DNA from 4 places in the Pseudomaricurvus sp. ABR4_320 genome. Region 4 is predicted to be linked to each of the others. Evidence: predicted binding sites of a transcription regulator. Region 4 holds the regulator's gene; each other region holds the start of a gene.
The links. Region 4 encodes PhoB, which activates phosphate uptake and scavenging genes when phosphate is short. Its sites were predicted from a motif close to TGTCATAAANNTGTAACA; they were not measured.
Positions count from the first base shown of each region.

Region 1: the regulator PhoB is predicted to act here: its motif matches at 1,386-1,403, upstream of ACXAFR_RS22515 (DUF6471 domain-containing protein).
Region 2: the regulator PhoB is predicted to act here: its motif matches at 2,156-2,173, upstream of ACXAFR_RS15835 (ExeM/NucH family extracellular endonuclease).
Region 3: the regulator PhoB is predicted to act here: its motif matches at 1,575-1,592, upstream of ACXAFR_RS21460 (glycosyl hydrolase family 79 N-terminal domain-containing protein).

Region 1 covers NZ_JBSWVF010000016.1:85,166-89,499, forward strand. The annotation lists gene ACXAFR_RS22505 (hypothetical protein) at 1-55, opposite strand, end outside; gene ACXAFR_RS22510 (LysR family transcriptional regulator) at 184-1,029, shown strand; gene ACXAFR_RS22515 (DUF6471 domain-containing protein) at 1,026-1,325, opposite strand; gene ACXAFR_RS22520 (DUF2170 family protein) at 1,498-1,896, shown strand; gene ACXAFR_RS22525 (PspA/IM30 family protein) at 1,896-2,594, shown strand; gene ACXAFR_RS22530 (ion channel) at 2,601-3,635, shown strand; gene ACXAFR_RS22535 (YjfK family protein) at 3,644-4,294, shown strand; gene ACXAFR_RS22540 (DUF350 domain-containing protein) at 4,306-4,334, shown strand, end outside.
Region 2 covers NZ_JBSWVF010000007.1:151,419-155,752, reverse strand. The annotation lists gene ACXAFR_RS15835 (ExeM/NucH family extracellular endonuclease) at 1-2,054, opposite strand, end outside; gene ACXAFR_RS15830 (serine hydrolase domain-containing protein) at 2,290-3,498, shown strand; gene ACXAFR_RS15825 (monovalent cation:proton antiporter-2 (CPA2) family protein) at 3,678-4,334, shown strand, end outside.
Region 3 covers NZ_JBSWVF010000014.1:62,741-67,074, reverse strand. The annotation lists gene ACXAFR_RS21460 (glycosyl hydrolase family 79 N-terminal domain-containing protein) at 1-1,525, opposite strand, end outside; gene dmeF (CDF family Co(II)/Ni(II) efflux transporter DmeF) at 1,644-2,576, opposite strand; gene ACXAFR_RS21450 (RpiB/LacA/LacB family sugar-phosphate isomerase) at 2,947-3,585, shown strand; gene ACXAFR_RS21445 (YgiW/YdeI family stress tolerance OB fold protein) at 3,668-4,087, opposite strand; gene ACXAFR_RS21440 (DUF5666 domain-containing protein) at 4,169-4,334, opposite strand, start outside.
Region 4 covers NZ_JBSWVF010000006.1:218,351-222,684, forward strand. The annotation lists gene ACXAFR_RS14385 (hypothetical protein) at 1-107, shown strand, start outside; gene ACXAFR_RS14390 (dicarboxylate/amino acid:cation symporter) at 165-1,481, opposite strand; gene ACXAFR_RS14395 (HU family DNA-binding protein) at 1,515-1,793, opposite strand; gene ubiA (4-hydroxybenzoate octaprenyltransferase) at 1,971-2,840, shown strand; gene phoB (phosphate regulon transcriptional regulator PhoB) at 2,943-3,647, shown strand; gene phoR (phosphate regulon sensor histidine kinase PhoR) at 3,649-4,334, shown strand, end outside.

The DNA.
Region 1 (4,334 bases), on a different contig from region 4:
AGGTTAGGGCAATCATAAAAGCAATAAGAGAAAAAGTTGGAAGATGCTTATTCATTGTTAAATCCTCAATGTCACAGGATTGAAGGCCGTCCTTCAATCTGGCGGGCATCCTAACCCTTGATTTAAAATCGATAAAGCGAATATTATTGCTACTTAATATCGAAATATGTGAATTAAATAGCCGTGGACGTCACTCAAGCCAAAACCTTTCTGGCCATCATTGATGGGGGTAGCTTTTCAACGGCCGCCGCCAGACTGCATGTCACCCAATCGACCGTCAGCGCACGCGTCAAAACCCTCGAAGACCAACTGGGGAAGCCATTATTTCGGCGCAGTCGGGGCGGGTGTGAGCTCACCCACGCTGGCAACCAATTCCAGCGCTTTGCCCGATCCATGGTGAGGGTCTGGGAAGACGCCAAGGTTCAAGTCGCTTTACCGGAAGGCTTTACAGAGGTTCTGGTTATTGGGGGCCAGTACAGCTTGTGGAAAGGTCTGCTGCTGAGCTGGGTAACGGCTTTCCGAAGCCAGTATCCGCACATTGCCCTACGCGGAGAGGTCGGTATGCCGGATGAACTGATGCGGGAAATGAGCGACGGCATTCTGGATATTGCCGTCTTGTACAATCCCAGAGTCAAAGCGGGCACATCCATCGAAAAATTGCTGGATGACCAATTGATTATGGTGACAGCGGCACCGAATACCGCTTTAGAAGCGAACTATGTTTTTATCGATTGGGGGGAGGGGTTTCGAGCCTTCCATGCCGAGCGTTTTCCTCACTTGCAAACCGGCGGAATGGTTTTGGACATAGGTTCGCTGGCAGCGGATCTCATCATTCGCCAGGGTGGATCGGCCTATCTACCGGAGCGTATTGCAAAACCTCATTTGGAAGCAGGGCAGTTGCACAAGGTCGCCAATGCACCCGCGTTCGAATATCCCGCCTATGTCACCTATGCTCAAGAAACGGCAGACTCTGAGGCCATGATTGACGCACTGGCAAGTCTGCGCCAGGCAGCGTCTAAAAGCCTTTAAGAATCGGATTCCAGCTTTTCGCGAATGGCGCCGATCTCGCCCAGAGGGTCGGTTTCACCCATCACTTCACAGAGGGTTAAAAAGAGATCTGCGCTCAGTGTTCCGTTGTTAATCTTGCTGCGTAAATTGACCTCACTGATTTCAATCTGGGCATCAGCTTGGAGTTTATCGGGCAGGTCACGAAATCTTAGCCCCTGGCGGGCCATCGCAGCACGAAAGAAGCGGGTGATCGCTTTACGCTGATTCTCCAGGCGCTTTTTGTTGAGAGCGGAGGCGGTAATGTTGAAATCAGACATAAAATAGCCGCGTTGAAGTTCAAAGCTCGATTATGACATATGTTTTAAATAGATTTCCAATGTAATAAATAAATTACATTTATGATTGACTACATTCAAAATTGGTCGTAACTTACGGCCATCGAAAGTGACTGAATCACCTTTTGACTCTAACTCAACCAAGGAGTGCTCGATGGCATTATCCATTAGCGACATCGGTGTGCTGATCAATAATCAGCCAGACTTAAACGCATCCGTCGAGGAGCGCTGTCTGGCGATCACCAACGATGAAGGTCTGGAAGCCTTTTTAACCATCGGTGAACAGCAAATACTGGTCGAAGCCTTGCTGTTCCCCAAGAGCGCCGTCAAAGACGACGGCGCTCTGAACGATAAAATTCTGCGAACCATGTTTTTGGTTCCCCTGTCTTCCGTCGCCATTAAGCAGATCGGCGGGGACGAGTACTATGTCGCCTTTGGCGCTCTGTCAGTCGACAGCAAAGAGAGCGTCATCGTCGAAGAGGTCACGACACTGTTCGCCAATGTTGATGACTTTATCGAACTCTATTCCGACAACCTTGTGGAGGTTAGCTAATGTCTTTGAGTAAATTATGGACGGCGTTAAAAGGCGGCGTAAACGAGGCGGCGGAAGCTGCGGCCGACTCCCAAGCGTTACGAATTCTGGATCAAGAGTTGCGAGAAGCGAAGAACGAATTGGTCGCCTGCGATCAAAATCTGACCAAAATCATGGCAAAGCGTAAACTGTCTGAAAACAAAGTGACGTCTTTGCAGAGCGATATTGAAACCTACTCCAACCATGCGGTTGCCGCCGCAGAAAAAGGTGATGAGGCGCTGGCCATTGAATGCGCTGAACGGGTTGCGGAGCTGGAAACCCAGGTCCAAAGTGAAGAGGCGATCCTGGCAGGTTTTAAACAATCTGAAGAGGCGTTGAAAGTGAATATCGCCAAAGCCAAGGTCAATGTGCGTCGAATGGAGCAGCAGATCGATCAGATCAAGGCAACGGAGAGCGTTCAGAAAGCGCAAATCGCCGTCAGTACGCGACACATGGGCGCCAACAGCAAGGTAAAAACCGCGCTGGACAGCATGGAGCGGATCAAGGCGCGCCAAGCTCAGCGGGGAGCGGAATTGGAAGCTGCAGAGGAGTTGGCCAGCACCGAATCTGGCTCCAGCCTGGATGAAAAACTGAAACGCGCGGGCATTAGCCCTGGCGGAACCGTAAGCGGAAACGATAAACTGGCGCAAATATTAGCAGCTAAAAAATCCCAGGATTAATCAGGAATGTTGTGGAAGTTGCGTCGGCTGATGTCGGCGCTTTTTTTTCGCGTCGGTCCGCTCGGCGCGTTGTTGGCCGTTCTTGGCTATGTCGTGATCAGTTATATCGGCCTGCGTTTGTGCGGAGAAACCGAATTAACGTCTCCGCCGGTGTTTGTCTACTGGTTGGTCGTCACCGCATCGACCGTAGGGTATGGCGATTATTCCCCGGTTACGGCGGCAGGGCGGTGGTTTGCGCTGCTGTGGGTTATCCCCATCGGGCTCAGTGTCTTTGCACTCACCATTGCCCGCATTGGTTTTTTTCTTTCCGAATTGGTGGTCAGAGGACGCAAAGGGTTGAGGAGCGTTATGCACACAGGTCACACCGTAATCATCGGCTGGAATGGTCAGCGCACGACGCGACTGATTCAGATTTTGAAACACAAAGATAATCGGGAAAATGCCTCGATTGTCTTGTGTGTGGCCGAGGACATGGAAAACCCCTTGCCAGGCGAAGTCGACTTTGTACGGGTAGAAAATTTTTCCGATGAGGCCACCATGGTTAGGGCCAATCTCGCGAAGGCGGCTCGCATCATTATTGACACGCCCCAAGATGACATTACCATGACCACCGCATTATTCTGCGACAGTCAAAGCCCTTCTGCTCACAAAACCGTGTACTTCAAAAATGAAGGCTTGGCGAAGATTCTTACCAGCCACTGTCCGACGGTTGAAGTTGTCCCGTCTGTTGATGTTGAAATGCTGGTGAAAAGTGCAATTGACCCGGGCAGTAGTGGCTTACACAAAGAGTTGCTGGATGGTGCCGATGGCATGACCCAGTACAGCATTACCCACACCGGTAAAACCATTTCTGTGAAAGAAGCCTTTTACGGATTACGCGAGCATTATGACGCAACCTTGCTCGCCCTAAAAAAATCCGAGGCTTCCCAACTGGTGGTAAACCCGTCTTTTGAATTGCAGATAGAAGAGGGCGATGTGATTCACTATGTCGCAGATGCCCGTATCGAATCCCGACTGCAATTTCCGCAACCGACTGTTTGAGGTGCGCCGTGTTCGATTTTTTTAAGAAAAAGACCGCCGCCAAGCCAATATCCCCCGGTCCCTCCATTCTCGGACTGCGCATTGGTTGCAGTTTTGAGGTAGACAGCCTGCTGTTAAGGTTGGTTGAGCAACACTATACCGTAGAAGGTGTCGCGCCCACGCAGATCATTCAGGCGGCCGGCCATGTCAATATGGGCTCCACCCAATTGTTCCGTTTTTATACGGACGATGAGGCGTTTTTGCAGGTGGTCACCGAGGGTGGTTCAGAAGATCATCATGTGGTCGACGTCAAACTCTTCCATTATTTCGACACGCTCGATGTGTCTTCCCAGGCAGACTGGGATTCGCTGCTGTCAGAGAAGATCGGGCAGGCCACCTATGCCTTGAATGAGGCGCGCTATGAGCGTGTGTGGACAGCTGAAGGCGCCTTCCATAAACCGGTATTTATGTGTGAGACCACCACCGATGCGGATGGCGACCAATCCACCACTGATCAATTCACCATGCTCTACGAACGCCCTGTGGGCCCGGATGGTGACATGGAATCCCTGTTTGTCAGCGCGGAAGAATCCGTTGACGAACAACAGCAAATGACTCGCTGTCTGGTGTTGAGCACCGGCATGACGCTGTCACCCAGCAATATCGTCATTCATGGTTAAAAGGACGTTGTATGTTTGAAACTCTGCTCGCCACTCTGGG
Region 2 (4,334 bases), on a different contig from region 4:
ACGTCGCCGATATCTTCACAGTCTGAGCCTTTGGATTTCAAATGATTGACGGCGACCGTGAAGATACCGCCCGTTACATCGGCAAAAGACTGGGCTAAAGCCGGACGGTTTTTATCGTCTATAAATCGCGCATCGACATCGCTATTGAGCACGGCAAAGTCGCCCACAGGTTTCACTTTCCAGCGCTTGTAGATCAACGCCACTTTGATCGCATCAGTACCAATTGTGCCCGTATCAATATAGCGATACGCATCACTGCCCGTCGCTTCATTCAAACCATCGACCAGATCGGCTACGGCAGCTGACGGATTATTTTCAACCTCGATCAAACCGACAACGTCGGCATTTAACGCTTTAATTGCAGTCACAACTTTTGCGCGCTGGCGCTCGAACTCCTGGGGTTGATCTGCATCTGCACCACGACATTCCATACCGCCACTGGGGCCACAGAGATCGTTGCCATCATCGAGACTGGTAAAGTAGTTGAGCACATTAAACGCGGAAACCTTAAGTTGACCTCCAACCGCCGGAGCCCATTTGGGACGAGGATTGGCCACTCGATAATCTGCACCGGCCGTTGGCTGGACGCGATAGAGATCAAAGCGATAATCGAGAACGCCCGTCGCATTGGCGACGACATCCCCACCTCGAAAACGATTTTCCAACGAGAAGACTTCGCCATTGGGGTGCATCGCCGGATCCGGGTTTTGGGAAGAGCGACCATCATCGAGGGTAATCTTACTCAGTAAATTACGCGCGGCACGGATCTCGTAACCATTTGATCCTGGATTTCTTACCGCTGTTGGCACCATAAGACGACGCTCTTTATTCAAAGGCTTCGCCAAGACGATTTCACCGTAGCGATCAAAATTGAAAAACTCGCTGATGACCAGGCGCTGCGGAAATCTGACACGCATCCCCTCATAGGCTTCAAGGTCGTCCAGGGAATTTACCGGTAAGGTGAGATCCGTGAGCACGGGTAAAGCGGCATCCTGACCGACGACTTCTACAGTCGCGGAATCTCCCGTTACGGAAATTTGCGTTAGTCCATTGTATTCGGAAACCTCACCGGTCACTCTAACAAGGTCACCAACCTGGACGTCTACAGCGCCGCTACCATCGTATACGAACACACCTTCCGATGTTGCTGGATTCGCATCCGCGTCGGCGTCTTCTTCCTGCACGTAAAAACCAGCCAAATCAAAATCGTCACTGTCGCCCGCTTGAAAATCGCCAACAACAACCCCTTCTACAGAGACCGTCTCTCCAGTTAACAGAGAACTCTCACCACTGCCTTGAACTTCGTGTATTTTCACACTGAGAACGCCCGGTTCAGAGGTTCCCCCAGAACAATCGGTCTCCAGAGACTCATCAATGATCAGGTTCTGGAAAGCAAAGGCTTCACTGCCCCCATCAGTGCTGGTCTCGAGCTGTAACGTCAAGGTGGATCCCGCGGGCGTCAGAGCTTCAAACTGAGCCATGGTGTTGGTCAGAATTTGCTCTTGCAGCAGCATCGGATCACTCAGCTCGTAGCTATCACCGTTTTCGAGCAGGTACACCTGCGACCCGTCCTCGTTAACAGAAGAGGTAAACAAGGTTTGAAAGTCGCTGCCATCGACAGACGCTCGCCACTCAAAATAATCGGATGCCTCAAAATCACCCATCGCACCGACGTCCAGGCTAACCGCCAGGCAACTGGCGCTGGTCGCCGGCATGGCAAACGTCCAGGTTGCTGTCAGCGGGCCATTGGTATCGCTGTTGACGGTATCCGTCACGCCAAAAAAGATGTCGGTGTTATCAGCACCAATAATGCCCAGTGAATCCGTGGGAAAGCCAGCCAGAGTGTCATCCAGAAGCGCAAAAGGTACATCATCGACACCTCGCTGATATTTACCAAAACCGTCCCCGGCACTGCTGAAGCCTTCAGCGTAGTCCTGAGTGAAATCGGTTAAATTGGCACTGGTACTGCCCACCATATCGTAGGCAAGCTGAGCGGTGGAACCGCAGGAGACAGTCAATAGTGTTAACGGCAAGTAGTATTGCAGGTGCTTCATAGAGGAAATTCCAAATACTCAATGGTTATTTCACTGGGACTTATTGCATAAACGAATCCCAAAGGTATTTCCTCAATTGAAACACGGAATTTCTACAGCTTTATGTCATTGAAATGACAGTGTACGGCCAGCAGAGCTGATTTTTGCCTGCTAGAGGACCAAGCCTTTCCCCAATTTTCCGCACAACATGTTGTACTATTAACTACCGAGCTTGATGAATTTTGTGGAGGAGACCGTGTCACCGACAACACACTGTAGCCGCGGAGTAACACTGGCAAATGTCACCTGGCCAACCTCGAAAACCCTCGGCTTGGACCGAGTGATCGACGCAGCGATACGGGATCAGCGCATTGTCGGTACCGTTGTTATGGTGGCACAGGGCGGTAAACGTGTTTACTGTCGCGCTGCTGGAGACGCCGATCGGGAAGAGAAACACCCCATGACGCCGACAACCCCCTTTCGCCTGGCCAGCGTCACAAAAGCTTTCACCGCGTTGGCGGCCATCCGTTTAATGTCAGAGGGCAAGCTGCACTGGAAAGATCCTGTCACCGCCTGGCTACCCTGGTTTCGCCCCATCGCTGCGGATGGCACACAGCCGCATATCACCGTTGCACACCTGTTGACACATACCGCGGGGCTTGATTACGGTTTCCAGCAGTTGCCGCAGGGTCTCTACCAAACGGCAGGCGTTTCCGACGGTATTGACGACTCACAATTGTCTTTGAAGGAAAACCTAAGCAAACTCGCCACTGTGCCTCTCGACCTCTTGCCCGGACAAGCCTGGCGCTACTCTGTCGCCACGGACGTTCTCGGTGCGGTGGTCGCAGCGGCCAACCAATCGACGCTTGAAACAGCTATCGACACATTACTCACATCGCCTTTGGAGCTCGATGCCAGCTTTCACTGGCAAGGGCCGGCCCTGGCTACCCCCTATTATAATAGTGCCGGAGCGCCCCGACGAATGGCCGGTAAAACGCGAGTCCCATTACCGGACTTGGCGCCACTGTCCGTCAGTTTTGATCCTCAGAGAATCGCTCATCTCCTCGTCTTTCCCTCCGGCGGTGGAGGTATGGCTGCCTCCGCCGACAGCGTGCTGCGCCTGCTCGAGTGCTATCGACAAGGCGCACTGCTGCCCGCCCCCTGGACACTTGCCGCGCGGCTGGACCGCCTGAGTGCCGACATGGAAAGCATGTACCCAGGATGGGGCTTTGCCTGGCTCGGAGGTTACCGTCGCCCGAATGGGAAGACCAGCAATCCAGCGTTGCCCACATCCCCTTTGTCGCCGGGCTCTGTCTGTTGGGGCGGCGTCTACGGTCATAGCTGGGCCATGGATTTTCAAAGAGATTTGACGCTAGTGTGCCTAACCAATACCACCTTTGAGGGCGTGAACGGACGCTATCCTGCGCAGGTTTTGGCCGCCGCTTGCGCCGCAGCCGAGCCCTAATTGCGAGATCTGGTACGTCATTAACAAAAGTTTGTTTAGGAACCCCTTTTGACGTCTGCAAGCACATACAACTTGCAGTACAATGAACTTACGCGCCTCTCGCTGCCAGCCCCGATCACGCCTGTGATGGGTAAAGTGCGGCACACCTGACGATCGACAACACCACCGGACTCTGAACCATGCTGATCAGTGCACTGATCTTTTTACTTGCGGCTGTCATATCCGTACCCATTGCTCAAAAACTCAGACTTGGCTCAGTGATGGGCTACCTGATTGCCGGCGTGCTGATTGGCCCCTATCTATTGGGGTTGGTGCGCGATCCAGAAGAGATCATGCACTTCGCGGAATTCGGCGTCATCATGATGCTCTTCCTCATCGGGCTCGAATTAAAGCCCAGCCGACTGTGGAGCCTGCGCAAATCCATCCTGGGCGTCGGAGGCGCCCAAGTCATCGTCAGCAGCCTGCTGATATTCCTTGTGCTGTCCTATGCCCTCAACACTCAGTGGCAAACGGCCCTCGCCGCGGGGCTGGCACTGGCGCTGTCCTCGACGGCAATCGTGCTGCAATCGTTTGAAGAGCGAGGCTTGCTCCCTACCCAAACCGGCCAAAACGTTTTTTCTGTTTTACTGTTCCAAGATATTGCCGTAATACCCATTCTCGCACTCTTGCCACTGCTATCTTCCCAACCTGAAATCGCCGAAGATGTTGCCCACAGCAGCGCTTGGATGAGCGGGTTACCCGCTTACGGTCAAGTGCTGGTCAGTGTGATTACCATCGTCAGCATCGTAGCTGGCGGTCGCTTTGTCTCGGCACCGGTGTTTCGTTTCGTCGCTGAA
Region 3 (4,334 bases), on a different contig from region 4:
CGCTTGGTACGGGCAGTAATTTTTGTTGCTCTAAGCGCCAAAAGCCGATGCTGTAAGGTGGGATGACGCCGTCAAATACCTTTTCAGGAAAGCTGTCGAGGGTTACCTTGCCACCTTTAAAGCGGGCTTTCTCTCCGTTGATGCGCACCCGACGACTGGTGAGCTTTTTGGCAGACATCTCATAGCCCCTCAACAAGTGGGACGGAATGAGACAGCGTAAATTGATAGGCACAATTTCATCATTCAGGTTAATCAGTAACAACACAAAGCCGCCAGAGCGCCCCGAATGCAAATACGCTCTGATTGAAGGATGATCAGACACTGCGCCATACACCTTGGTCCCCATGACCTGTGACCATAGCCAACTCACCCAAAAATCGGGCCTCGGCTTTAAGGTAAGACGGGCGATCATTCCATAATCACCACCTATCAGCGATTGCCGTACCACCACTTTCTGGCCGCTGACAGCACCCTGACCCAATTGATCTGCCCACCAAAAGCTCGATGCCCACCGGTCTGACAAATCCGGTTGGCCTCCACATTGTGCCGATCCTGTTTCTCCAGTCCAGAGTACCGCCTGAGGCTGATACTTAGCTCTAAGACGATTGAGCTGCTGACAAAATTTCCGGTAGTCCTCAAACGATTTTGGCGCTAGCAAATGGTGAAGATGCGCAGACCTCGTTCGCACCGGACTGCGCTCACTTTGAAAGGGATAATAATGCCAGTCGACAATATCAAGGCGCGTTTTTAATGAGCTGAGAAATTTCGGCGTAATGTTGCTGATCGGTCGCAGGGTTTCGCCTAACCTGGGCCAAAACGCACTGCCGGGGCCACAAATACGGGCTTTAGGGAAGTAACTGTGTACCAACGCGCTAAAACGATCATAATCCCGCGCCAGATTGACCGCCCGCGGTTGTGAACGCAATCCGTGAAACGCCCAATAGGCATTAAGTTCATTGCCGAGCTCAAACACATCGATGTCATAGCCCTGAGCACGAGAATATTCCAACAGAGCGATCAGTTCATCCCCCTGCCAGCGACCATGCTCATGGCGTTTAAACAGTCCATATTTGCAGGTGAACATCAGCTTGAGGTCGCAACGCCGTAAAAAATCGTGCAGTCGATCCCACTGTTCTCGGGTAAGCAGCAGCGGGTCTTTTTCGCCTAATGGCGCTTCGAAATAATGAATTTTGTCGGCTTCGGATCCACCAATACGCAAATAGGCTGGCCCCAGTGAACGGACCAGGTTTTCCAGCTTTGGCGCATCAAGGTTGAGAGGAGGAATTCGCAAGGCACCGAGACCTCGCCTAACGTCCATGGACCCCTCCCACCAAAAACCACCAACCAAGACAGAAATATCAATAGAAAAAGACAGATACCGGGAATCGACTTCGCCTCGAAGATGCAGATTGTCGATGTCGATGGTTACGGGCCGGTTCAGCGGCAGAGGACAGCTGGGGTTGCGTCGCAAAAGTCCAAAAAATCGCGAGAGTAACGCAATAATTGATGACAGCAGTTTTACCATTCCAACCCGCGCTGATGGATCTAAATGGTCGCTACCTTAAAGGAGACAGGGTGACACTATTATGACAAGCGTGGATAAACTGCCAAAGCTTGAAAATTCAACACAAGCGATCGGCAAATTATGTCTCAAGGACGTAAGACTCGCCTGCCATCACTTCAACCGTGAGATGGGAGAGATTTGGAATTCGGCTGTCGAGCAGCAATCGCAGCGCTTGCTCATCGAACGGCGAGTCCGTTACCACCGCTACAATGGCAGCCTGATGGTTTTGCGCCACTGTCCATACATGTAAATCGTAAACATCGACCCCTAGCCGCTCCTCAAGCTCACGCGTAATGGCATCGGAGTCCAATGAAGAGCGGTCCAGCAACACCCGACTGCTCTCCTTAATTAACTGTACAGCCCAATGTGTAATAATCGCAGCGCCAACCATTCCCATCACCGCATCCAGCCATATCCAGCCGAGATAGCGCCCCAGTATCAGGGCGGCAATCGCGAGGATGGAGGTCAATGCGTCTGCCAAAACATGAAAATACGCCGCCTTTAAATTGTGGTCTGCGTGGTCGTGGTCGTGGTCGTGGTCGTGGTCGTGGTCGTGGTCGTGGTGATGATGATGATCGTCGTGAAGAATAAAGACAGAAAAAACGTTGACGGCAAGACCGATAACGGCAACCAGTATCGCCTCGTTAAAGCGAATGGTTTCAGGGTGAAACAAACGCCCCATCGACTCCACCGCCATTAACAGGGCAACCACCAACAACGCGACGGCACTGGCAAATCCCCCCAGGTACTGGACTTTGCCGGTACCAAAACTGAATGTCTTATCGGTCGCGTGCTGACTGGCGTAGTAGTAAGTAAACATTGCCAGGGCGAATGCTGCTGCGTGAGTCCCCATATGCCAACCATCCGCCAACAGCGCCATGGAGCCAGCCCAGGTGCCGACAGCGATTTCGATAACCATCGTAATCAGTGTGACGACAAAGACAAGCCGCACACGACGGACATTCTTGGTAGATGGCTGCTGATAATTGTGGCTGTGGCGTGGCGTATTCATAGCGAGCTTCTTAAACGAGATGCACGGAGTTCTACTGTCTGTAACAGCAAAATATACTATACCCCAGTATATTATTTTGACCAAGCACTAGGGCTTTGTCCGGCAAGCAGTTCATGTTAAACGCGCTGATCAATTCCCCCTTGCTCAACGTATGCCCCCTTTTATCGGTAAGCTGTGTACAGCTTGACTGAGCCATTTGGCCCGTATTTGAACCACAAGACTGCCACCGGTGGACAGCCCGCCGACACGCGGAGTACCATAGCGTTAGAATTTGTGCGCAGCACTACGGCTGTATCGTGATCGACTCGTTGTTCGGGATCACTTTCGCCAGAACACGCTGCGCACCCATCCGACTACACAGGAGAACCCCATGAAAATCGCCTTGATGAACGAATTTAGCCAAGCGGGAAAGAACCCCATTGTGCTACAACAGCTGGAAGAAGTGGCTGGCGAAATGGGCCACAGCGTTTTTAACGTCGGTATGGACGGCGATAATGATCACCGTTTGACCTACATCCACTTGGGCATCATGGCAGGCTTGCTGATCAACAGCAAAGCGGTCGACTTTATCGTGGCTGGCTGCGGCACAGGACAAGGCGCAATGATGTCCTTGAATGCTCACCCAGGCGTTACCTGTGGCTACTGTATCGAGCCTTCCGACGCCTATCTGTTCGCTCAGGTCAACGACGGCAACGCCCTTTCCCTCCCCTTTGCAAAAGGCTACGGCTGGGGCGCAGAGCTAAACATTCGTTACATCTTTGAAAAAGCCTTCACGGGTGTTCGCGGGCAGGGATATCCGAAAGAGCGCCAGGCATCACAGATGGAGAACGCTGGCATCCTCAACACCGTGAAAGCGAGCTTAGCGAAAGACTATCTTGAAGGCTTGAAGGCTCTCGATCAGAGCCTGGTGAAAACCGCGGTTGGCGGACCTCGCTTCCAGGCCTGCTTCTTCGAAAACGGTCAGGATGACGCGCTGGCGCAATATGTGCGCGAGCTTTTGGAAAGCTAATTTCGCACACGCAAAAAGGGAAGACAGCGTTAACCGTCTTCCCTTTTTTTAAGGTGTTTTTCAACCACTCAATACCGCTTCTTTAGTGAGCGCTGGTTAGCGGTTGTGACGTCACGATAGAAACTCGATCAACTTCGATCTCCGGTGCTCCCATCAACTGAGTATCCACCTCACCAATAATTTTTACCAGCGTATGCTGATCGATGGTCTCACGAGGCATATCATCGGTATCAATTTCCACGTGGATTTCTCCGGTAGAGTCGCTGAACAGATAAGTGTCATTGGTCACTCGTTTTACCAGTTTACCCTCCAACGCAATGGGCACGTCATCCGAGGGATCCTGCAGCACATCGGCAACTGACGTATACATGCGGTTGTCACTCGGCCCAACATACTCGGCATTAACGTCACCCGCGGCAGCCAATTCCATTGTGATCAACAGAGCGGCCAGTAAACCACCAGTACACAGACGTTTACGATTCACATTTGAAAATTCCATCATTCGTTTCCTCTATTTGATCGGGGATGATTTTGGTAAAAGGCCTACCCTCCCCGTTTTAGAGCGGCCGTGAAAAAAATGCGATCAATCGTCAAGGCGACAAAGGCTGATCTGCGTTCCATCAAATTGACAGTCGACATCGACCCATTGACCATTCATCCCATTGAGGCTGCCATCCGAGGCACCGTAGCCCCAAAGGCTGCCCGTGATGACTTCGCCTTCCAAATCCAACGCGTTATCGAGTTCCATC
Region 4 (4,334 bases):
TGTTAATCCAGTGGATTGCGGGTCCAAAGGCGATGCCAATCGTCTGCAACTTCAACGATAATTATTATGGTGATCAAGTCTGTCAGGCAGCAGCGGCCAGAGACTGATGATCGGGAGATCCCTGAGTCCAGGGACCCCCTCTGTGAGCCTCGATGGATGTTACGTCAGTAGAGGCTCTTATCTCTGCCGTGTTCGGTTGGATGCAAGTCACTATCTGCAACCAGTGGCGCTTCGGTTTCGTATACTGCGCGGTTCCACGCTTTTTCGCTTTTGGCGACCATGACGGAGACCATGGAATCGCCGGCGAGGTTAACCGCAGTGCGCATCATATCCAAAAGCCGATCAACACCGATAATCAAGGCGATACCTTCAACCGGTAGACCCACTTGCTGCAGCACCATCGCCAGAGTAATCAGCCCTACACCCGGTACACCCGCCGTTCCTACCGACGCCAGAGTCGCCGTTAAAATGACCATCAGATACCCGGTCAGACTGATGTCAATTTGGTATGCCTGAGAAATAAACGCCGTCGCCACCCCCTGCATGATTGCCGTACCATCCATATTGATGGTTGCGCCGAGCGGCACGGTAAAAGAGGCGATACGTTTGTCGACACCCAGCTTTTCCTCGGCGACTCGCATGGTGACCGGTAAGGTGGCACTGCTGGAAGATGTACTGAAGCCAAAGGCGAGTACAGGTTTGATCTGCCGGAAGAAGGCTTTCACGCTGACTCGTGCCAGTGCTTTCAGGAACAGAGAATAGACACCGAAACAGTGCAGGAAGAGCGCAGCAACGACGGTGCCAAAGTAGAGACTCAGCTCCAAAATGGCACTGGCGCCTAGACCGGCAAATAATTTGGCCAACAGACAAAAGACCCCGTAAGGGGCGAGATTCATCAGGAAATTCACCATATTCATGATGACTTCGTTGATGTCTTCAAACCAACTGCGAATCCGTTCCCCGGATTTGCCGGCGTGAGCGACGGCGACGCCGGTCAGCAAGGCAAAGACAATAACTTGCAGCATATTGCCTTCAGCCATTGCCTCGAAGGGGTTGCTAGGAAAAATATTTACGATAACTTGCTTGAGTGATGGAGCGTCTCCCGCTTCAAAGGTGGTGGCTTCGCCAAGTCCGATTCCTGTGCCTGGTTGAATGACCGTACCAAGAAACAGAGCGATGGAAATAGCGATCGCTGTGGTGCACAGGTACAGCCCCAGAGTTTTGCCCGCCATGGCACCCATGCGGGAATTAGCACCCAGGCCACTGGCACCGCAGACCAGAGATACAAACACCAGGGGTACAACCAACAGTTTCAGGGATTTAACAAAAATTTGTCCGACGCCATCGAACAACCCCATGACCAGGAATTCATTCAGCCAACCACCCAATCCCTGCTCGGCTCCGCCGAACAGAACATTCAGTAGGATGCCGACGATTACGCCGGCCAGCATGGCAATTAATATTCGGGATGTCAGACTCATTCAAACGGCTCTTGGGGTTATCAATTATTGAATTCAGGTGGGATTGACTGCGTCTTTGAGGGCTTTCCCTGGCTTAAAGACGACAGATGTGGAGGCTGGTATTGCGATACTTTCTCCCGTTGAGGGACTGCGACCGGTGCGGGCAGCTCGCTCTCGAGTTGAAAAGCTGCCAAAACCTACCAGAGTTACGGAGTCTTTGCGACTCAGAGCGCTGGTTATTTCTTCTAAAATGGCAAACACCACATCTGAGGCTTTGGTGGTGCTTAGGTCGGTCCGGTCGGCTACCGCGTTTACAATATCACTTTTGTGCATAACTGCTCCCGTAAAGTTTCGGCTTTTGTTATTGTTCGCAGACTTTAATCAATTGCTGTCCTCAGGATAAAGCGTAATTGGCAAAAATTCCGCATCTATCCTTGATCTGTCGCAGCATTGACCCGTAGAAACTCCCGATAACATTCCATCATTATGAAAAATCTGGCCTCGGCTCACATGGAAACTCCATCTCCCGGTTGGCGCGACTATTGGCAATTGATGCGTTTTGATCGACCGATCGGCACATTGTTGTTGCTGTGGCCGACACTCTGGTCTTTGTGGATTGCTGGTTCAGGGCATCCTGATCCCGTGTTGATCGTCATTTTTGTTGTCGGTGTCACGCTTATGCGAGCTGCGGGTTGCGTTATCAATGACTACGCCGATCGCAATTTTGACGGCGCGGTCGAGCGGACCCAGCACAGGCCCATGGCCCAGAAACGAGTCAGCCCGCGACAGGCATTGAGCTTGTTTACGATTCTGGTACTGATCTCTTTCATTCTGGTGCTGTTTACGAATGTTCTAACGATTGCTTTGTCAGTTCCAGCTCTGTTGTTGGCGGCTTGTTACCCGTTTGCAAAACGTCACACACATTTACCCCAATTGGTACTCGGAGCGGCCTTCTCCTGGGGAATTCCCATGGCCTTTGCGGCCCAGAGAGGCTACCTCGACAGCGCCATCTGGTTGTTATTCGTTGCGGCGGTTATCTGGACGGTAATCTACGATACTTTCTATGCCATGGTAGATCGTGAGGATGATCTAAAAATCGGCATTAAGTCGACCGCCATTTTATTTGGTGAGGCGGATCGCGCTATCACAGCTATTTTGCAAGTGCTGTTTATATTTGCCATGAAGCTGGTCGGAGAACGCTTTGATCTGGGTTGGATCTACGAATCGAGCCTGGTGGTCGTTCTCGCTTTGTTTGTTTATCAGCAGTATCTAATACAGTTTCGTGAGCGCAAGGCGTGTTTCACTGCATTTCTCAACAATAATTGGGTGGGTGGCGTCATATTTGCCGGAATCCTTGCTGACTTTTACTGGCTCTGGTGAAACAGTCTTTGCCGTCATGCAATACCTGACTTAAAGTTGTAACAAAAATTTAATCAAAAGGTTATTTAATGGCGGCAACTTATTTTTACAGAGGCAGGAAACATGCCCCAGAAAACCATTCTGGTTGTTGACGACGAAGCCCCAATTCGTGACATGTTGCGGGTCGCACTGGAAATGGCAGACTACCATTGTCTGGAGGCCGCTGATGCACAATCAGCACACAGCATTATTGTTGATCGTAAGCCGGATTTGATCCTTTTGGATTGGATGCTACCAGGTACCAGTGGTATTGAGTTGGCGCGTCGATTGCGTCGCGAAGAGGTCACCTCTGCAATTCCAGTCATCATGCTGACTGCCAAAAGCGATGAGGACAACAAAGTTCAGGGCCTTGAAGTTGGTGCCGATGATTACATCACCAAGCCCTTTTCCCCCAGAGAGCTTGTCGCTCGTCTGAAAGCAGTACTGAGGCGTACCGACCAGACTGAAGCGGTCCCGATCAGTGTGGAAGGTCTGGTGCTCGACCCAATCAGCCATCGGGTCACCATCAATGAAGAACCGGTGCAGATGGGGCCGACAGAATATCGTTTATTGGAATTTTTTCTTACGCATCAGGAACGGGTGTACACTCGCAGCCAATTGCTGGACCATGTCTGGGGTGGCAATGTGTATGTTGAAGAGCGTACGGTTGATGTACATATTCGCCGGTTGCGCAAAGCTCTGCAGCTGGATGATCACGACCGGTTTGTACAAACGGTACGTGGCGCCGGTTACCGCTTTTCGTTGAAAGTTGCTGCAAAAGAAACCTGATTTGGACGCTGGACCTCGTATTACACCGATTCACAATACCTCATCCGAACCGGGCAGTAGTGAGCGCAGCCTGGGTAAGGGCATCGCCAGTGAAGTCACACGGCTGATTTTACTGTTCACGCTCTGCTTGTTGTTCGGACTTGCCTCGGGTTACCTACTCAGCTCCTTATTTCTGGGGATGCTGGTTTACTTTATCTGGACGCTCTGGAATCTACGTAATCTGCACCATTGGTTGATTGATCGTGCGTCGGGGCGGCAGCCTCAAGCCAGTGGGCTATGGGATGATATCTTTTATCTCATTGCCAAATTACGCCGCGAGCAGCAAAGAGAACGTCTGCAACTTTTGGCAACAATTGAGCGAGTACAGCGCACCGCCGCAGCCCTGCCCGATGGTGTTATCCTGCTCAGTAACAACGATACGATTGAATGGTTTAACGAGACCGCGCGGCAAATGCTAGGTTTGCGTCGTCCAGATACTGGCAGTCCACTGTTAAACTTTATCCGTCATCCTGAATTTGTCCGCTATATGCACGCCGGGGATTTCGTTGAGCCCATTGATATGCCGTCTCCAAATTCAAACGGTGCTCGGCTGCAATATCAGGTAACGCGGTTTGGTAAAGGTGAGACATTGGTGGTCGTGCGGGATATCTCCCGTATCTTTAAGTTGGAACAAATGCGCAAAGACTT